3 regions of the Enterococcus sp. M-BR2 genome follow, and region 2 is predicted to be linked to each of the others. Evidence: predicted binding sites of a transcription regulator. Region 2 holds the regulator's gene; each other region holds the start of a gene.

Region 1 (7,442 bases), 340 kb from region 2:
TTTGCATCGTCCGATTATAAGAAAGACCCAAACTTCTAGAAGCTTCCATTTGTCCGACAGGAACGGCATTGATTCCGCCTCGAACAATCTCTGCGATATAAGCACTTGCGTTAAGAGTCAAGGTGATAACACCAGCGATGAAGTCGGGGATCGTAAATCCAACGATACCAGGCAATCCAAAGAAAATAAAGAATGCAAGAACCATCATCGGAATCCCACGGATGATATCGACATAAATGCTAGCAACCGTGCGAAGCGCGCGTATTGGTGCTACACTGAATAATCCAAAAATCACACCGATTACTATAGCCAAAGCGAAGGAGATCAAAGTCAAGAGAATCGTTCGCCAAAGTCCTTTTAACAATGCTTGATAGTTGTTTTGGATAAGTCCAAGAAATGTCGATTCATCAGCTGCGGAAGAATCACTAGAAGATTCTGAACCATCTGCTACATATTCTTTGATGATCTTATCGTACTCGCCTGTTCTTTTTAATTCTTTCAATCCTTCATTGAACATATTAAGAAGTTCAGGGTTTTGCCCTTTTTTGACGGCAAATGCATACTTTCCGCCAGATTCTTTTTCAATTGGTGTTTCCAATTCTTGTCCTTGTTTGATCGCATAACCAATTACTGGATAATCATCCATCATGGCATCAATTGCGCCAACTTTCAACCCGTCATACAATTGATCTGCAGCATCAAAATATTTGATAGAATAGCCGTATTCAGATTCATGATCGCTTAAAAATTCTGCACTTTCGGTTCCAACTTTTGCTCCGACTGTTTTTCCTTTCAAATCTTCATAAGACTTGATCGAAGTGTCGCCTTTTTTGACAGCTAATTGAATTCCGCTGTCAAAGTAAGAATCAGAAAAATCGTAGCTTTTCTTTCTTTCGTCCGTTACCGTCATTCCGGCAATCATCCCGTCTGCTTGTCCTGATTCTAAAGCTTGCAAAGCAGCGGAGAATCCACGATAGTCCATTCGGATGTTGAATCCTTGCAGTTTGGCGATGCTTTCCATCAATTTTACATCGATGCCCTCGTACTCGCCGTTTGCGTTTTGAAATTCAAATGGAGCAAAAGCAGAGTCGCTAGCAATTACGTATACGTCTTTTTTGGGCTCTATTTTTTGCATTGTCTCGCTTGTGCTTGACTCTGCCGTTGTAGTGTTGTCAGCTTGTGCAACATGACCAAACGCAAGTGTCACAAGTCCTGTCATTAAGAAAACAAATGAGTGAAATAAATGCTTTCTTTTCATAATCAACCTCCTAAATTTCCAATATTTTATTATTATAGGCGAAAAGTGCTGAATCAGACAAGACTGTAGGCTCGAAAAAATGAAAAAAATGCGAGTTTCTAACATTATATGTTATAAAACATAACATGGAGAATGAGAGAAAAAAGTGGCGAAAGTATGTTCGGTGTGGTATAATTTTTTAGTAAGGAATGCCTTTGCTTTCCTTTTCTTTTTATTGGTCGTAAAATGAAAAGGAATGAATGAAAAGGAGGACAAAGAATGATTGAAAGAGATACCTCCCGACGCTTTGAGCTTGTCTCGAAATACCAACCGGCTGGTGATCAGCCTGAAGCGATTAACCAATTAGTGGATGGCGTAGTCGGCGGGAAAAAAGCACAAATTTTATTAGGTGCGACTGGAACAGGGAAAACATATACGATTTCCAATCTTATTGAGAAAGTGAATAAACCAACACTGATTATTGCCCATAACAAAACATTGGCTGGTCAGCTGTACGGGGAATTCAAGGAATTTTTCCCTAACAATGCTGTTGAATATTTTGTTTCTTATTATGATTATTATCAGCCTGAAGCTTATGTGCCTTCAAGCGATACGTATATCGAAAAAGATTCAAGTGTAAATGATGAGATCGATAAATTACGACATTCGGCTACTAGTTCATTATTAGAAAGAAATGATGTGATCGTCATTGCATCCGTTTCATGTATTTTTGGATTAGGTTCGCCTTTTGAGTATCAAAAACAAGTCGTTTCGATTCGACAAGGAGCAGAATTAGATCGCAACCAGTTGATTCGTGACTTAGTCAGTATCCAGTTCGAAAGAAATGATATAGATTTTCAGCGCGGTCGTTTTCGAGTGCGTGGTGATGTCGTGGAGATTTTCCCGGCTTCAAGAGATGAACGTGCCTTAAGAGTGGAGTTTTTTGGAGATGAAGTCGAACGTATCCGAGAAGTCAATGCGCTGACAGGTGAAGTTTTAGGAGAAACGGAACATGTAGCAATCTTCCCGGCAACTCACTTTGTGACGAATGACGAACATATGGAGCATGCCGTAGCGAATATCAAAGCAGAATTAGAGCAGCGTTTAGCTGTTTTACGAAATGAAAACAAACTTCTAGAAGCTCAACGTTTAGAACAGCGAACCAATTATGATATTGAAATGATGTTAGAAATGGGCTACACTTCAGGAATCGAAAATTATTCTCGGCATATGGACGGACGTAAAGAAGGCGAACCGCCTTATACGCTATTGGATTTCTTTCCTGAAGATTTTTTGATCGTGGCTGACGAATCGCACGTGACCATGCCTCAAATCAGAGGAATGTATAATGGCGACCGAGCGAGAAAACAGATGCTAGTAGATTACGGTTTCCGTTTGCCATCTGCTTTAGACAATCGACCGCTTCGTCTAGAAGAATTTGAAAAACATGTCAATCAGATCATTTATGTCTCTGCGACACCAGGACCATATGAATATGAACAAACTGATACCGTTATCCAACAAATCATCCGTCCGACAGGGCTGCTTGATCCAGTAATCGAAGTCCGTCCAATCATGGGACAAATCGATGATCTAGTAGGCGAAATAAATGAACGGGTCGAAAAAGATCAACGGGTATTTGTAACGACACTGACGAAAAAAATGGCAGAAGACCTCACAGATTATTTCAAAGAATTAGGAATCAAAGTCAAATATCTGCATAGTGATATCAAAACGTTGGAACGAACAGAGATCATTCGAGATCTACGATTAGGCGAATTTGATGTGTTAGTCGGAATCAATTTGCTTCGTGAGGGATTAGATGTACCTGAAGTTTCTCTTGTTGCTATCTTGGATGCAGATAAAGAAGGTTTTTTACGTAGCGAACGTTCCTTAGTCCAAACGATTGGGCGAGCTGCTCGTAATGAAGAAGGGAAAGTAATCATGTACGCAGACAAGGTGACGGATTCTATGCGTTTAGCGATGGATGAAACGTCAAGACGTCGTACGATTCAGCAGAAGTACAATGAAGAACATGGGATCGTTCCAAAAACGATCATTAAAGAAATCCGAGATTTGATTTCTATTACGAAAGAATCGGAAGATGATACAAAAGAAGCGGTACAAGTGTCGTATGAAGAAATGACGAAGGAAGAAAAAGACACGTTATTGATGAAATTAGAAAAAGAAATGAAAGATGCGGCAAAAGCTTTGGATTTTGAAACAGCCGCTAATGTACGAGATATGATTTTAGAATTAAAAGCTTCGAAGTAGGAGGACAACATGGCTAACGATAAAATTACGATTCATGGTGCACGTGCCCATAACTTGAAAAATATAGATGTCACGATTCCACGAGACAAATTCGTGGTCGTTACAGGTTTGTCCGGTTCTGGAAAGAGTTCCTTAGCATTTGATACACTGTATGCAGAAGGACAGCGGAGATACGTAGAAAGTCTTTCTGCGTATGCCCGCCAGTTTTTAGGTCAAATGGATAAACCAGATGTAGACAGCATCGACGGATTGAGTCCGGCGATTTCTATTGATCAGAAAACAACAAGTAAAAACCCTCGTTCGACAGTAGGTACTGTGACGGAAATCAATGACTATTTACGCTTGTTGTTTGCTCGTGTAGGACATCCGATTTGTCCCAACGATCATATCGAGATTACCAGTCAATCAGTAGATCAAATGGCCGATCAAGTAATGGCTTTACCTGAGCGCACAAAGATTCAAGTAATGGCACCAATCGTGGTAAAGAAAAAAGGTCAACACAAAAAAATATTCGAACGAATTCAAAAAGAGGGATACGTCCGCGTTCGAGTCGATGGCGAAATCTATGATTTAAGTGAAGTACCTGAGCTGGAGAAAAACAAAAAACACGATATCGCAATCGTCATCGACCGGATCATTGTGAAAGAAGGAATTCGTTCTCGTCTATTTGATTCTTTAGAGGCAGCCTTGCGACTGGCAGACGGCTATGCTTTGGTTGACGTGATTGGCGAAGAAGAAATGTTGTTTAGCGAACACTATGCTTGTCCTTATTGCGGATTTACTGTTGGTGAACTAGAACCAAGACTGTTCTCCTTCAATGCGCCTTTTGGAGCTTGTCCAGACTGTGACGGTTTAGGCGTCAAATTAGAAGTCGATCAAGATTTAGTCATTCCAGATAGAACGAAGACGCTTAGTCAAGGTGCAATCGTTCCATGGAACCCAATCAGCTCTCAATATTATCCTCAAATGTTAGCGCAGGCTTGCGAAAGTTTCGGTATCGATTTGGATACACCATTCGAAGAATTACCGGAAGAACATCAGGAGATCATCTTAAATGGAACAGATGAACTTTTCCATTTCCATTATGAAAATGATTTTGGTGGCGTTCGCGATGTAGAAACAACTTTCGAAGGAGTATTGAAAAATATCGAACGTCGTTATCATGATACGAACAGTGATTTCACGCGTGAGCAAATGCGTCTTTATATGACCGAATTGACTTGTCAAACGTGTAAAGGTTATCGTTTGAATCCTCAAGCATTATCTGTTCAAATCAATGGAACGAATATTGGGCAAACAAATGAATTGTCTATCCAAAAAGCAGTAGACTTCTTCTCAAACCTTACATTATCTGAACAAGAAAAAGTGATTGCCAAACCGATTTTAAAAGAAGTAAATGACAGACTTTCATTCTTAGAAAATGTCGGATTAGACTATCTAACCTTGAGTCGTGCTTCGGGAACGTTATCTGGAGGAGAAGCACAGCGAATCAGATTGGCTACGCAAATTGGATCGAATCTTTCTGGAGTTCTGTATATTTTAGATGAACCATCGATCGGATTACATCAACGCGATAATGATCGACTGATTGGCTCATTGAAGAAAATGCGTGATCTTGGCAATACACTCGTTGTGGTCGAACATGATGAAGATACGATGTGGGCAGCAGATTATCTGATTGACGTCGGACCTGGAGCAGGGGAACAAGGCGGACAAATCGTTGCTGCAGGTACTCCTGAAGAAGTAGCTAATGACGAAAATTCTTTGACAGGGAAATATCTTTCAGGGAAAAAATCGATCCCGGTGCCAAAAGAACGCCGTAAAGGTAATGGGAAAGCAATCAAGATTACTGGTGCTTCAGAAAACAATCTGAAAAATATCAGTGTCGAATTTCCTTTAGGAGAATTTGTAGCAGTAACAGGTGTGTCTGGTTCTGGAAAGAGTACATTGGTCAATAGTATCTTAAAGAAATCATTAGCGCAGAAATTAAATAAGAATTCTGCCAAGCCAGGTAAATTCAAGACAATTTCCGGCTACGAAAGTATCGAAAAGATCATCGACATCGATCAAAGCCCAATCGGACGGACGCCGAGAAGTAATCCAGCGACTTATACGAGTGTCTTTGATGATATCCGTGGGTTATTTGCTCAAACAAACGAGGCAAAAATGCGGGGATATAAGAAAGGTCGTTTTAGTTTCAACGTAAAAGGCGGTCGTTGTGAAGCGTGTCGCGGGGATGGGATTATTAAGATCGAAATGCACTTTTTGCCTGATGTCTATGTTCCTTGTGAAGTATGTCATGGCAAACGATATAACTCTGAAACATTAGAAGTGCATTACAAAGGAAAAAGCATTGCAGATGTTTTGGAAATGACGGTAGAAGATGCTGTAGAATTCTTCAAGCATATTCCAAAGATTCATCGCAAACTGCAAACGATCGTTGATGTTGGCTTAGGGTATGTGACGATGGGACAACCAGCAACGACATTGTCCGGTGGCGAGGCGCAACGGATGAAACTTGCCAGTGAATTACACAAAATCTCTAATGGAAAGAATTTCTATATATTAGATGAACCAACGACTGGTCTTCATAGCGACGATATCGCCCGTTTGCTGCAAGTGTTACAAAGGTTAGTAGACGCTGGTAATACAGTTTTAGTGATCGAACACAATCTAGATGTAATCAAAACAGCCGATCATATCATTGATTTAGGACCAGAAGGCGGAGAAGGCGGAGGAACGATCCTTGCGACTGGAACTCCAGAAGAAATCATTGATGTAAAAGAAAGCTATACAGGTCACTATTTGAAAAAAATAATGGTATAAAGAAGATAGATCGCTGAGATAGTTAAAAAAACATAAAAAAATGAATTTGTGCTTGTTTTCTTAATACTAGTGTTCTAGAATCATTACATGGTAGTTCTTTCTACACTGATTGGTATAGATAAAAACTTCCTATAAGTTCAATCCGTTCAAAAAAGAATTGAGCAATCGGAGGAGTTTCCTTTGATTGCTTTTTTCTTTATGGTATGATATTCCTTGTGTAGTTAGAAAAGAAAAACAAGAGATTATGAGTAAGTGAGAGATAATGATGAACAGTATTGAAAATGAAGAATTTATCCCTATATTATTAGGAAGCGACATGAACGTTTATGGTATGGCACGTTCTTTTAACGAAGCATACGGCAAAGTCTGCCAAGCATATGCTTCTGATCAATTAGCCCCTACCCGCTACAGTAAAATCGTCAATGTAGAAGTCATTCCAGGATTTGATAAAGACCCTGTATTTATCGAGACGATGCTTCGTTTGGCAAAAGAAAGATATTCTGATAAGAGTAAAAAATATCTTTTGATCGCTTGTGGTGATGGGTATGCAGAATTGATCTCTCAACATAAGCAAGAGCTGTCAGAATATTTTATCTGTCCGTATATTGATTATTCTTTATTTGAAAGACTGATCAATAAAGTAAGCTTTTATGAAGTTTGTGAAGAATATGATCTTCCGTATCCTAAAACATTGATCGTCAGAGAAGAAATGTTAGTAAATGGACGCTTAGAACAGGAATTGCCTTTTGAATTCCCGGTTGCCTTGAAACCCGCAAACAGTGTGGAGTACCTTTCTGTTCAATTTGAAGGAAGAAAAAAAGCGTTTATTCTAGAAACGAGAGAAGAGTTTGATTTGATTTTAGGTCGGATCTATGAAGCCGGTTATACTAGTGAAATGATCGTACAAGATTTTATCCCGGGTGATGATAGTAATATGCGTGTGCTAAATGCGTATGTAGATGAAGATCATCAAGTTCGGATGATGTGTCTTGGTCATCCACTTTTAGAAGATCCTACACCAGCATCGATTGGAAATTACGTTGTGATCATGCCAGATTATAACGAAAAAATCTATCAAACCATTAAAGCATTTTTGGAAAAAATC
Region 2 (7,442 bases):
ACAAAATTACTATAACAGAAATAAAACGGATACAACAGTTTAATGCTTGTGAATTCACAAAGGTTTATTTGTAGTTTTACTCATTTACAATCATAGAAATCCATTGTTAGCAAGATTCTTATTGTGATAACATTCACTTTAACGTTTGTCCTTGTGAATAAAAGACAAAAAAATAAAAAAAGCTAGCGTTTTTTTACGTAGCCAGCTTTTTTAAGTGTAACACTTGTAGAAACTGTTTTACATTTGTGCCTTTTTTGCTGATTCTTTACAGTCTGGACAAAGTCCATACAATTCCAACCGATGTTCGTTAATCTCAAAATCAGTCAGCCTACTCGCAGCCATTTCTATATCTTCTAACCCTGGGTAATGAAAATCAACGATCTTACCGCAGTTTTCGCAAATCACATGATAGTGACGCTTTGAGCTGAAATCAAAGCGACTAGAAGCATCGCCGTACTTCATTTCTTGAACAAATCCAATCGAAGTAAACAGACGAAGATTGTTATAAACGGTCGCAACACTCATGTTTGGGAAACGATGTTCAAGTGCTTTATAAATCTCATCAGCTGTTGGATGGGAATGATGTTCAATCAAATATTCTAAAACCGCATACCGTTGAGGTGTGATTCGAATGTTCTCTTTTTTTAACTTTTCGATAACCTCTTCGACTAACTTATTTTCCATGTAAACACCCCACGTTGTTATTCTCGTCCTATCATACTATTTTTACATTTTAAAATCCACTTAACATGAAAAGAAAATTCAATTTTATTGTATTTTAATGAAAAAAAGACGTAAAACAGTCATGTTCACCATTCTACGTCTCTATTCAACTAACTCTTTTCTTATCATAGATTTTTGTGTTTTCTCTTTTCATCTGTAAAAGCCTTCCACATAAACCTATTTATAGAGAAACAAGTTTACTTACATTTCTTGGTAAAGGGCTGTAGATAAATAACGTTCACCATTGTCGGGAACGACTGCTAATACCTTTTTGCCTTTCCCTAGTTCTTTTGCGACTTTTAATGCGGCAGCAATTGCAGCACCAGATGAGATACCAACTAAAATCCCTTCTTTTCGTCCGACTTCTCTAGCTGTTTCCATCGCTTCGTCACCAGTCACGGAAAGGACTTTATCATATACAGAGGTATCCAATGTTTTAGGGACAAATCCTGTACCGATTCCTTGGATCTTGTGAGGACCCGCTTCTTTTCCTTCTAAAATGGCAGATTCTGCCGGTTCTACCCCTACTAATTCGATTTTTGGATACACACGTTTTAATTCTCGGCCAGCGCCAGTGATTGTCCCGCCTGTCCCGATACCTGCGACAAAAGCGTCCAATCCATTTACTCCAAAGGCTTGATGAATCTCTGGACCAGTCGTTTTTTCATGTACAAGAGGATTTGCTTCATTTTCAAATTGTAATGGTAAAAAGTAGCCATTTTCTTTTGCCAAACGTTCTGCTTCTCTAATGGATCCAGAAATACCATCCACACCAGGCGTCAGAATCAACTCTGCGCCGTATCCTTTCATCAATAAACGTCTTTCGATACTCATCGTCTCAGGCATCACGATAATGACTTTATATCCTTTCGCGACTCCTACCATCGACAATCCGATTCCTGTATTTCCGGAGGTAGGTTCAATGATAGTATCTCCTGGTTTCAGTAATCCATCATGTTCCGCTTTTTCTATCATACTTAGAGCAATCCGGTCCTTTACACTTCCTCCTGGATTAAAAAACTCAAGTTTCACAAATACATCTGCTGAATCTTCTGGTACGAGTTTATTTAATTTGACGATTGGCGTTTTACCAATCAATTCGGTGACTGAGTTATAGATAGCTGTCATCTTCAATTCCTCCTTGTCTTTGCTCTTCCCTACTTATCATAATACAATCTGTTCATTTCTGGCGAGTGATTCGTCTTTGACTAGTAAAAAAAAGACAAAGATATACCAGATATGGTCGTTTCTTTGCCTTTTTATCTAAATCACACGTTTAGTTCTTGTCCGACTAATAAAGAATAACTGGACATGGACATGCCGTTTTTCGCCATTAGATCATCAACAGACATGCCAAATTTTTGTGCAATATCCCATAGCGTATCTCCTGATACAACTGTATATGTTTGACTACTATTTGTATCCGTACCTGTTGTCGACGATGATGATGACGTTGAAGTCGTCGTAGTAGTTGTTGTTGTTGTACTTGTAGTTGTTGTTGTCGCCGAACCAGTTGATGGTGTATCAAAACGGGTTAAATTATAAGTATTAATCAATGAGTTCAATTTGGTTCCATAATCTGGATCAGTAGCGTAACGACCTGTCAAGTACGCTGTTGCATCATAAAAACTTGTTGTATTGCTTTTCCATACACCAGCATAATGATAATCGCCTGTTGAAAAACTGGTTGAACGAAGAACATTTGCGTGGTCTTGGAAGGATTCCCAATAAGAAGAATATTTTCGGAATGGTTCATTCATCGTTACCCATTGTCCGTTTACATATTCTTTGGTTGCCATATAAACGACCTGTCCGTTATAGCTTCCTTTTACACCGAACAAATTATAATTGGGCGCACTAGCTAATCCGGAAGTACCATATGCACTTTCCAACAACGCTTGAGCGATCATGACTGAAGCATACAAGTCATTACTTGCAGCAACTTCTGATGCAGACCAGCCGATTTGATCGATAAACGCTTGAGGATCAGCAACTGTTTGAGATCCTTGTTCATCTGCATGAACACTTTGCGGTACCGCTGTAACCATCATCGGCCCAACTAAAAGACCCGTTCCAATTAAAGGAGCAATCGCTTTTTTATTGATCACCATGTTTCTTTTAGGTCTATGGTGTCGGGCACTGCGGGTCTTCAGCTCTTGCATTCAAATTCCTCCTCAAAATAAAAAAACTTACTAAAAAGTTCTCTTCTTAAAACAAACTTAATTAATTAAATTATACTTTTAATTCTCAAGAAACACAAACTAATCCGAAGAATTCTTTGTTTTGTCATTTAAATGTAATATAAAAGAAAACGAAAAGTAACATTGATTTATTCTTACCACCACATAAAAAACAGCTGCCTCCAACTTGCAGACAGCTGTCTTTATCATTCAAACAATGATTGGTGTCTATGATAATTGATTGTACGTATTCACAACATTTTCTACTGTAAATCCAAACTCTTCTAAAATTTTAGCACCAGGAGCAGATGCACCGAAATGATCGATGGTAATCGTTGTTCCTTCTGTACCCACATAGCGTTCCCATCCGAATGATGCAGCAGCTTCGATCGCCACGCGTTTCTTCACTGCTTTAGGAAGTACGCTTTCTTTGTATTCAGAAGATTGTTTTTCAAACAGGTCGAAGCTTGGCATAGAGACAACAGAAACATCTTTCCCGTTTTCTGCCAATTCTTTTTGAGCTTTCACGGCTAAATCAACTTCAGAGCCAGTTGCAATCAAAATACCTTCTGGTGTTTCTCCTTTAGCTGGAGAAAGAACGTATGCGCCTTTTTTGACCATTTCATCTGCTACTTCTTTTGTAGAAGGCAATACAGGAAGGTTTTGGCGGCTCAATACAAGGATAGTAGGCGCATCACTAGTCTCCATCGCCACTTTCCAAGCAGCACGTGTTTCATTTCCGTCTGCTGGACGAATCACTTGGACACCAGGCATGCAACGAACAGAAGCTAATTGTTCAATCGGTTCGTGTGTTGGTCCGTCTTCTCCGACAGCAACGGAGTCATGTGTCAAAACGTAAACAACAGGCGTATGTTGAATCGCTGCTAAACGAACAGCTGGTCTTAGGTAATCGACAAAGACAAAGAATGTTCCGCCATAGATACGAGTTCCGCCATGAAGTTGGATACCATTCATAGCCGAAGCCATCGCAAATTCGCGAACGCCAAACCAGATGTTACGTCCTTCATAATGTTCAGGAGTAAAATCTTTATCAGCAGCTACCATTGTATTATTGGAACCTGATAAATCTGCTGAACCACCCCAGAAACTTGGTATAGCTTTCGATAATTCTTGGATGACTTCTTTACTTGAAACACGGCTTGCTTGACTGCTTCCCACTTCATAAGTTGGCAATTCTGCATCCCAGTTTTCTGGCAGTTTTCCATCAAAGGCATCTTCAAATTGTTGTGCTAATTCAGGATAAGCTTTTTTATAATTGGCAAACATTTCATTCCACGCATCTTCAGCTTTTTGTCCTTCTTCTATCATTGTTTGATGGAAGCGGGCAGCTACTTCTTCGGGAACAGTGAAGTCTGGATAATCCCATCCGTAAACTTCTTTAGCCATCTTGATACCATCTTCACCAAGAGGAGCACCATGAACAGCAGATGTTCCTTCTTTAGGAGCACCGTAGCCGATGACTGTTTTTACTTCGATCAACGTTGGTTTATCTGTTTCAGCTTTTGCTTCTTCAATCGCTTTAGAGATTGCTTCTAGGTCATTTCCGTCTTTCACTAAGATATGTTGCCAGCCATATGCTTCATAACGAGCACCAACATTTTCTGTGAACGCTTTTGAAGTTGGACCATCTAATGAAATATCGTTTGAATCATATAAAACGATTAATTTACCTAACTTCATATGACCTGCCATCGAACTTGCTTCTTGAGAGACTCCTTCCATCAAGTCTCCATCCCCACAAATTGCATACGTATAGTGATCCATTACGTTGAAGTTTTCTTTGTTATAAGTGGCTGCAAGATGTGCTTCTGCCATCGCCATACCAACAGCCATTGCAATTCCTTGGCCTAATGGGCCTGTAGTAGCTTCTACACCATCTGTATGATGGACTTCAGGATGTCCCGGTGTCTTAGAATCCCATTGACGGAATTGTTTCAAATCATCAATTGTCACTTGATAGCCAGCTAAATGAAGTAAACTATATAACATTGCTGACCCATGTCCTGCTGAAAGTATGAAACGGTCGCGATCAGCCCAATTTTTCGATGTCGTTGGATTTACTTTCAGGTGTTTTGTCCATAACGCATATGCCATAGGTGCTGCGCCCATCGGCAATCCAGGATGTCCTGAGTTTGCTTTTTGGACTGCTTCAATACTTAATGTACGAATTGTGTTAACGCCAAGTTGGTCAATTTTGTCAAACAAAATAACCCCTCCTATTAATTTAGGTTTTTTTTACCTTTATTTCTTACACTCTCATTCTATAAGATGTCAAACGAAAAAGCAATCATTTTCAGTATTTTTTACTAAAAGTTGTCATTTCGGTTGTGTAAGCCTTTTTTCTTTTGGATTTCTTTTAATTTTTCCGGGGTCACGTCATTGCCCTCAGGATCGACGACTTTCATTCCTTCGATATGATGACGCATACCGGAACGAAAAGCTTCCAAATACTCTTTACGCAAGTTGATTTGTTCTTGTTCTTCGGCTTTCGAGAGACCATTTTCCTTCTTTTTACGTGCAAGTTCATTGATCCGCTCTATTTTTTCAGGTGACAGCATGCTCAGCCCTCCTTTTACTCTCCTTCATATTATATAAAAACTGAAAAAAAAACAACTAGATAAACTAAATAAAATACGAACATTCGTTTGATTTAGCGCTTTTTATATGGTACTATTTATTTATCAAGTGAAAGAAGGTGTACCTTGTGGCCCGACAAACTGAATCAAGACAAATTGAAGTCTTACGTTATATCCATGAACAAGTAACCCAAAAAGGATACCCGCCAACTGTCCGTGAAATCGGGGAAGCTGTTCAGCTTTCTTCTACTTCTACTGTTCACGGTCATCTTGCACGGCTTGAAAAAAAAGGGTTTATCCAAAGAGATCCGACGAAACCTCGTGCAATCGAGTTGACAAAACAAGGTTTAGAAAAGATTGGGATTCGTCCAACAACTATTCCAGTACTTGGCGTAGTAACAGCTGGAGAACCAATTTTAGCAGTAGAGGATGCTTCGGACTTCTTTCCGATCCCTCCTAATCTTTCTTCTGAAGAAGGCAGTCTCTTTATGCTGACGATTCGTGGAGATAGTATGATCAATGCTGGAATTTTGGATGGCGACAACGTGATCGTTCGGAAGCAGGAAACTGCACAAAACGGTGATATCGTCATTGCAATGACTGCAGAGGATGAAGCGACTTGCAAACGATTCTATAAAGAAAAAAACTACTTCCGTCTTCAACCTGAAAACGACTTACTCGAACCAATCATTTTAGATCAAGTATCTATATTAGGACGAGTAGTAGGGCTTTATCGTAGTCATATCTATTAATTAGTACTAAAAAAGAAATTTTTTAAAACCGAGTTTGAGACCATTGTCTCAAACTCTTTTTTCGCCCAAGTTCTTCTTCTTTCAAATTTTTATCGCTTCCCTCTTTACAAACCGAACAAATATTCGTATACTAAATATACGAACAATTGTTCGCATAAATTAACGAGGTGAGAATTCATGAAATCAATGAGACGTCTTGGCTTAGTATTAACTGTTTTGTTTTTAGGTATTATTATTGGTAATTTCGGCATACGTCCAGCTTTACTTGTGTTTGTTCCGTTATTTACTTTGTGGTTTATGTTGTGGGATGAAAAGAAGTACCGTCAATCTGAGCGGCGCAGAATTCATGAAGATCATTTCTATCATGAACCCTACTACAGATCCAGGCAATCATAATGAGGATTGACTGCTAATTGTTCAAAAGACAAAAAGTTAAACTTTTACGAGGGTGTGACAAAAAATGGTCACATCCTTTTTTTCGAACTTTTACTGGACTTTGACTGGCTCCATTTATAAAAAAATAGCGACCCTCAAGCGTCAGAGTGCCTATCTGACTTTTGAGGGTCGCTTCAAAATCGCTTCTTTATAAATTATAAATCGCTTTTTCTGCTTAATATTCCATTAATGTAATAATGTCGTATCCTTTGATTTTGTCGCGTCCATGGAGATCCATCAATTCGATTAAAAATGCGCAGCCTACGACTACACCACCTAATTGTTCGATCAGTTCGATTGTCGCTTTGATCGTTCCACCTGTAGCCAGCAAATCGTCACAAATCAGCACACGCTGACCTGGTTTAATGGCATCCTTATGCAATGTCAATGTATCTGTTCCATATTCTAATCCATAAGTCACTTCGATGGTTTCTCGAGGTAATTTTCCTTTTTTGCGGACTGGTGCAAAACCGACTCCTAACTCATAAGCAACAGGACATCCTACGATGAACCCACGTGCTTCTGGTCCAACTACCATATCAATTCGTTTTTCTTTTGCATAATTTACGATTTGCTTCGTAGCTTCCCGATAAGCATCACCATCTGCCATCAGCGGGGAAATATCTCTGAACACAATTCCTTTTGACGGATAGTCGGGAATACTGGCAATATAATCTTTTAAATCCACTCTTTGTTTCCTCCTAGGTTGTTAACCATTTCTTTATGGTAGGAATATCGCTCAAAAGCAAAAATTC
Region 3 (7,442 bases), 920 kb from region 2:
TGTACCGAATGATCAGTATGAAACCGTAGTGAAGGGTATCTATGAAGGGATGGTGAATACGGATGCTGAAAGAATATCGAATGGCACTCCATCAAATTCCTGAAATCGGATTTCATGAATTTAAAACAAAAAAATATTTATATGAACAAGTAAAAAATAGTGGAGCCGTTATCCATGAAATCGGCGAAACAGGACTGCTTCTTTATTTTGATAATCAACAAGAAGAAACGATTGCTTTTCGAACAGATATCGATGCACTGCCAGTCAAAGAAGAAACAAATCTCTTTTTTGCTTCTAAGCATGAAGGGTATATGCATGCATGTGGTCATGACGGACATATGGCGATGCTTTTAGGGTTGACCGACTTTATAACTGAACACATCGAGGAGCTTATTTATAATGTAGTACTGATTTATCAGCCATCAGAAGAAATTTCCGGCGGCGCACAAAGTGTTATTCAGTCAGGATTATTAGATAAATATGAAGTACAAGCAATATTTGGCTTTCATCTATGGCCTGGACTAGCTAAAGGAGAAGTTTTTTCTCGACCAGGACCTTTGATGGCACAAAGCAGTGAAACAGACATTATCATCAAGGGCCAGTCCGCGCATATTGCTTCTAGTGAAAAAGGAATCGATAGTCTGGAGGCAGCTGTACGATTTTTGAAGAATGTTTATGATTTTGATCGGCAATTACCGGCAGAGTGGAATCATCTAATGAAATTTGGTCAAATCCAAGGTGGAACGATCCGGAATGTTTTAGCTGGAGAAGTTATTGTATCCGGAAGTATCCGTTCTTACAGTTCAGATATGCAAAATTATTTGAAGAGGGGATTAGCTCATTTAGCAGAACAGTTTCACTCTGCAGCAACTATTTCTTTCCGCTATAATGACGGCTATCCAGCTGTGATCAATCATGGAGGCTTATATGCAGCGTTGTCGGATTCAAACAAATTACATGAATTAGAGGATCCAGTTCTTCAAGCCGAAGATTTTGGCATATATACGCAACAATATCCTTGTGTATTTTTCTTTTTAGGTGTCGGTGATACCCCTGCTTTACATGATCCGACGTTCGATTTTGATATGGATGTTTTAGAAAATGGTGTAGAATGGTACAAAACGATTCTTTTTACAGAAAATCTTCTTGAAAAAATCGATAGCAGTTCAAAAGAGGAGCGAGTAAATAATGATGAATTTATCCAATCGATTTAATCCCAGACTTTCTAGAATAGAAGTATCTAAAATACGGCAATTCGATCAGCAAATATCGTCGATACCAGATGTGATCAAGCTCACCTTGGGAGAACCGGATTTTCCGACTCCCGAACATGTCAAACAAGCCGGAATAGCAGCGATTGAAGAAGACTTTTCTCACTATACCGGAATGAGAGGACTGGAGGAACTGCGGGAAGCTGCTTGTATGTTTCAGCAACAGCGTTATGGATTAACTTATGATCCGCAAACGGAAGTTTTGACGACGGTTGGTGCAACGGAAGCGATTGCCTCTGCATTGTTATCTGTTTTAGAAGAAGGAGACAAGGTTCTTATTCCAGCGCCTGCTTATTCAGGATATCAGCCATTAGTGGAACTAGCTGGTGCTGAATTGATTCCGATAAATACTTCTGACACAGGGTTTGTTTGTCAGCCGGAACAATTTGAACGAGCATTTGAACAATATGGATCAGCTATCAAAGCAGTCATTTTAAATTATCCTAACAATCCCACTGGAACGACATTGTCTGCAAGCCAGTTGGAAGCAATCGCTGAAGTTTTAAAAAAATATCCGGTATTTGTTATAAGTGATGAAGTATATGCTGAATTGACTTACACTGGAACGCATATATCCATAGCTTCTTATCTTCCGGAACAAACAATCGTGATAAGCGGGTTATCCAAGTCACATGCGATGACTGGTTGGCGAGTAGGCTTTATTTTTGCTCAAAAAGCCCTTATTGACGAACTAATTAAAGTCCATCAATATCTGGTGACTGCGGCTACAACGATGTCGCAAAAAGCTGCGACTGAAGCGCTAATAAATGGAGTAAAAGATAGCGAGAATATGAAAGAACAATATCAAACACGGAGAGACTATCTGGTCCAGCAATTGGCGCCTTTAGGATTTGAAGTGACTCAGCCAAATGGTGCATTTTACTTATTTTGCAAACTCCCAGCTGTCATTCAAACCGACTCTTGGCAGTTTTGTGTAGACTTAGCGGAACAGGCAAAAGTTGCGTGTATCCCTGGCATTGCATTTGGCCCAGAAGGAGAAGGCTATATACGGATTTCTTATGCTAGCAGTATGGAAAACTTACATGAAGCGTGCAAACGGATCAAAGACTTTTTAACAGAACAGTAATTCATGAATTTTCTCAAAAAACAATCGACATCTTTGCGGTATATTCTGCAAGCTGCCGATTGTTTTTTAAATTTGGTTCAAATGAGCGCGTTTCTTTTGATTCATAACTGATGTAATGTTAAGTTTAAATTGTTTAGAATGATTTTAAAAGAATATTCAAGGAGGTTTCATCAATGGAAAAAATCAAAGTTGTCATTGTAGGTGCATCTCATGGAGGGCATCAATCGATCTTGGAACTATTGACACGATACGGTGAAAATGTAGATATCACGCTATTTGAAGCAGGAGACTATGTTTCCTTCATGTCATGCGGTATGGAGCTGTATCTAGAAGACAAGGTAACAGATGTAAATGATGTACGTAATTTCAGACCAGAAAACTTTCCGCAATCCAATGTTCATATTTTAAATAATCACGAAGTAAAAACGATCAATGCAGATAAAAAAACAGTAACGGTTACTAGCACATCAGATAACGAAACAAAAGAATATCCTTATGATAAATTGATCTTGAGTTCTGGTGTCAAACCAAACAATTTGCCAGTACCAGGGGCAGATTTAGAAAATGTCTATTTGATGCGTGGATACAATTGGGCAACCAAAATCAAAGAAAAATTAAATGATCCTGCTATTAAAAAAATCGCTGTCGTAGGTGCTGGTTACATTGGGATCGAAGCAGCAGAAGCAAGCCGAAAAGCTGGAAAAGAAGTCGTCTTGCTTGATGTGATCGACAGACCCTTAGGCACATATTTAGATGCTGAGATGACAGACATTTTAGAACAACACCTAAATGAAAACGGTATTGAAGTTTTGACAAACGCCAAAATCGAAGCCTTTACCGGAAACGGAAAAGTGGAAGCGATCAAAACAAGTGAAAAAGAAATCCCAGCAGACCTAGTCATCCAAGCTGCTGGAGTGAAGGCAAATACTGAATGGTTAAAAGGGATCGTCGACTTAGATGAACGTGGCTGGATCCAAACGAATGAATACTTGCAAACAAATCTTCCAGATGTGTATGCAGTAGGAGATGCTACACTTGCTTATTCTATCCCAGCACGCAAAAAAATGCCGATCGCTTTAGCGACTGTTGCACGTAGAGAAGCACGTTATGTAGTAAAACATCTTTTTGAAGAAGTACCAAATAAACCGTTCGGCGGAGTCGTAGGTTCCTCCGCATTAAGTGTCTTCGACTACCATTTTGCAGCAAGTGGATTAAATAGCTTCACTGCAGCAAAAGCAGGAGTAGATGTACGAGTGTCTTATTATGAAGATACGTTACGACCAAAATATGTACCAGAAGAACAAGGAAATCCAAAAGTGTCCATCCAATTATTCTCAGATCCAATGACCCATCAATTGCTAGGAGGAGCAGTATTATCTACCTATGATGTTACAGGTCAAGGAAATGTGTTGGCACTAGCGATACAAAATAAACTGACTTTAGAAGAACTGGCAGAAGCCGACTTCTTCTTCCAACCAGGTTTTGACCGACAATGGAGCATGTTGAATCTAGCCGCTCAACAAGCACTAGGAGAAGAACCATTTGTAGAATAAGGAAACGAAATATTTGAAAAGAGGTTGTGACAGAAGTGGTCAGCTTCAAGAAATAAGAAGGAATTTACGGAAATTGTTTCTCAAATTTTTGTGAAATTTCGGCTTATTTTTCGAAGAAGCTACTTCTGGAACACCTTTTGTTCGGAATAAGGACTGTGACACGACTCGTGTCACAGTCCTTATTTTAGTGAAAGGATACATTTCTTCCTTGTATATTCCATGCGTGTTTGAGAGAAAGCATATATAATTTAATTAACAGATAGTTAGGGGGAGAAAGAATGGTTTTTTCAATCACAATGAAACTGGTATTCGGGTTGATCGGCTTGTTATTAGTGGTGCGTTTGCTTGGGAAGAAATCCATGTCGGAAATCACACCATTTGATTTAGTCTATACGCTTGTTTTAGGGGGGATCTTAGAAGAATCAACCTATGATGACAATGTCCATGTAGGCCATGTCCTATTTGCCATTGCGCTTTGGGCAGTAATGATTTATGGTATCGAACGTATCGTCCAAAAAAATGAAAAAGTCAATCGCTGGGTTAAAGGCGAGCCCTCTGTTTTAATCAAAGACGGCGTCATCAACATGACAGAGTTGGCAAATAACCATATCGAGATGGAGCAGTTGCGAGCAATCTTAAGACAGCAGGAATGCTTTTCTCTTGAAAATGCCAAACATGTTATCCTAGAGAATGCCGGTCAAATGAGTGTATTGAAAAAATCAGATGATGACAAAGCTTTGTCGATCCTGCTAGTGGACGAAGGACAAATCCAGCATAAAGTACTTCAATCCAATCAACTAGATGAATCGTGGCTTCTGGAGGATTTGAAGAAAGAAGGCTATGCAGACGTAAAACAGCTGATTTATGTCGAATGGTCAGAAGAAAAAGGGTTCTACGTACTAAACAAAGAAGACGTGATGCATGAATCTTACCGGATAGATGGATAGAGAGAGGTTGTGAAATCAGCTCTTTGACTTGATACTCAAAACTAAGCGACTTTTTCGCAACCTCCACTAAACGATGTTCAATCAGCTAATAATAAGATCAAAATGCTGATTGAACAGCCTCTCATGTCACAAACCATTTTTTTGTTTCTTTTAACTCAATATGCCGTACGTCTTCCCAAACTATCGGCTGATGGTCGATCATAAAATAATCTTCATAGGCTTCACCAATGAAATGACCTTCAACCTCATCTAAGAGTCTTCCAAATTCATCTGTTAAATTGAGCTGGATGATTACTGCTTTACGAGATAAAAAAGCTTCTGTCAGTATACTATCGATTTCTTGTAATGTCATTTGTTGTTTAGGGAGAGGTTGTTTGCGTGCTTCTTCTTCATTTTTTTTGATACCGTTGACTAGTTCTTCCATCGCAAAAGCGGTCCCCCATTTTAATCCAAATGGACGATCTCGATACTCGTTATAGTCAATGAATTTTTTTGCTGTCCGTCTCATCTTTTCCACCTTCTAATCCACTCATACCACCTGCATGCCCACCAACGAGAGAGCTACGTGCAATGGCGCGTCCTCCTTGCAAGAGACTATGCGCATGGATGATTGATTTAAAGCCGTATTTTTTTCTGATCGTATCGACTACAAAATCAACTTTTGCTTCATTTATCTGCTTTTCAGGATCTTCAAAAAGGTTAAGCTGTAAACCTGTCGCGTATACGAGGTTGGAACAGTTCACGCCTATACGTCGAATATCCTGACAGCGGTAATGCTGGTGGAAAATGGTCAATAAAGCATCTGCTAGATTTCTGCTAGCATTTGTCGCTTCGATTTTTGTTTGCTGGTGAAAACCGGTCTTACCATTTGGGTCAAGATAACCTAAGGAGTATCCTACCCATAAGCTGACTACTTGTGCTTTTGCTGCAGATCGTCTCAAGCGAGTGCCGACTTGATCGGCCATTTCTTTGATAACGATCTCGATTTCTTCTTGCCTCGTATAATCTCTATCTAGAATTTGACTATTTCCGATACTTCTTGATTTTGGTATATATTCTTGTCCTAAAAAACTTCGATCGATTCCCCAAGCATGGGCATAAAGCTGAGTACCGATGATCCCTAACGTGCTTTTCAAGTGATAATAATCCGCGTGAGCTAAATCATAAACCGAATGTATACCCATTTGTTTCAGTCGTTTTGCTGTTCGTTTGCCGATTCCCCAAAAGTCAGTGATATCTGAGATTGTCCATAACTTTTCTGGGACATCTTCATAACGCCATTCAGCAATCATTTGTTTTCCGTCTTTTGAGCCATTATCTAAGGCTAGTTTAGCAAGTAGTGGGTTATCGCCGATTCCTATAGTCGTGTAGATTCCGGTCTGTTCAAATACATCTTTATGGATCAGCTTAGCCATGTCGTACGCATTCGTTTTACCAAAGAGTGCCATGCTATTTGTTACATCAAGGAAGCTTTCATCAACGGAATAGACATGATGGTTCGCTTCATCTGCATATTTTTTATAGATAGTATTGATTTCTCTGTTTTTTTCCATATAATAAGCCATCCTTGGAGCAACAATATATAAATCACTTGGATAGGGAAAGGGTAAATCTCTGGCACGGCTGATATTGGTGATGCCGTATGCTTTTTTTGCTGCAGGACTGGAAGCCAAGATTAATCCGCTACCCCGTGTTTCTGTCGAATCAGACGGATAGGACATTACTACTAATTTAGTTGTAAGGGGATCAAGATCCTTTTCCACGCACTCTACGGAGGCGTAAAAAGATTTGCAGTCAATACATAAAATATCTCGTGAAGGTTCTTTTTCATAAACAAATACTGGATTTTGATTCGCCCACATAACAATCACCTCTTCTACACAATTAGAACACATGTTCCCTTTTTGTGTCAATAAAAAACAGCAATTTTCAAATGTGAGCCTTTTGCTCATGTTTGAAAATTGCTGAGAGGTTATTTGTATTTGTTTATTTAGCTGTGTTCATTGATTTTTCTATCAAACATGAACGGCTTCTGGATCAATCTTTGTTGTCCCATTTCCAATGTGTGCAACATAAAATTCTGGAGCATAGCCGACAACTTTCATATATTCATCATAGACATTGTTTTTGAAGGCAGGTATATTTTCTTCTTTGACAAGAGCAATCGCACAGCCACCAAATCCAGCTCCTGTCATTCGTGCACCTAGGACACCTTCTTGTTTTTGAGCAGCGTCCACTAGCGTATCTAACTCGATCCCAGTCACTTCATAATCATAGCGAAGAGAGTGGTGAGAATCATTTAGCAGTTGTCCAAATGCTTCCAAGTTTCCAGCTTCTAATTCAGCTTTTGCTTTCAAAGTACGTTGATTTTCAGAAACAGCATGACGAGCTCTGCGTGTCAATGTATCATCACCGATTTGGTCAATAGTTGATTCAAATTCTTCTTCATCTAAGTCTCCTAAAGAAGAGATAGGCAAAGTTTTTTGCAGACGTGCCAAGGCTTCTTCGCATTCGCTGCGGCGCTCATTGTATTTTGAATCTGCCAATTCCCGACGTTTATTCGTATTCATGATGACGATTGCAT

The links. Region 2 encodes LexA, which represses DNA repair genes until DNA is damaged. Its sites were predicted from a motif close to CNAACANNTGTTNG; they were not measured.
Region 1: the regulator LexA is predicted to act here: its motif matches at 1,408-1,421, upstream of uvrB (excinuclease ABC subunit UvrB).
Region 3: the regulator LexA is predicted to act here: its motif matches at 6,745-6,758, upstream of AC1F25_RS00120 (Y-family DNA polymerase).

The regions. Positions count from the first base shown of each region.
Region 1 is NZ_CM152743.1:605,745-613,186, forward strand. It holds gene AC1F25_RS02995 (amino acid ABC transporter substrate-binding protein/permease) at 1-1,258, opposite strand, end outside; gene uvrB (excinuclease ABC subunit UvrB) at 1,517-3,511, shown strand; gene uvrA (excinuclease ABC subunit UvrA) at 3,521-6,337, shown strand; gene AC1F25_RS03010 (D-aspartate ligase) at 6,600-7,442, shown strand, end outside.
Region 2 is NZ_CM152743.1:943,012-950,453, forward strand. It holds gene AC1F25_RS04590 (Fur family transcriptional regulator) at 238-684, opposite strand; gene cysK (cysteine synthase A) at 925-1,851, opposite strand; gene AC1F25_RS04600 (glucosaminidase domain-containing protein) at 1,992-2,885, opposite strand; gene tkt (transketolase) at 3,132-5,129, opposite strand; gene AC1F25_RS04610 (DUF896 family protein) at 5,231-5,482, opposite strand; gene lexA (transcriptional repressor LexA) at 5,629-6,252, shown strand; gene AC1F25_RS04620 (hypothetical protein) at 6,430-6,648, shown strand; gene AC1F25_RS04625 (adenine phosphoribosyltransferase) at 6,863-7,375, opposite strand; gene recJ (single-stranded-DNA-specific exonuclease RecJ) at 7,389-7,442, opposite strand, start outside.
Region 3 is NZ_CM152743.1:20,748-28,189, forward strand. It holds gene AC1F25_RS00090 (aspartate kinase) at 1-103, shown strand, start outside; gene AC1F25_RS00095 (M20 family metallopeptidase) at 63-1,214, shown strand; gene AC1F25_RS00100 (pyridoxal phosphate-dependent aminotransferase) at 1,189-2,358, shown strand; gene AC1F25_RS00105 (FAD-dependent oxidoreductase) at 2,532-3,911, shown strand; gene AC1F25_RS00110 (DUF421 domain-containing protein) at 4,190-4,858, shown strand; gene AC1F25_RS00115 (hypothetical protein) at 4,980-5,366, opposite strand; gene AC1F25_RS00120 (Y-family DNA polymerase) at 5,338-6,720, opposite strand; gene AC1F25_RS00125 (galactokinase) at 6,874-7,442, opposite strand, start outside.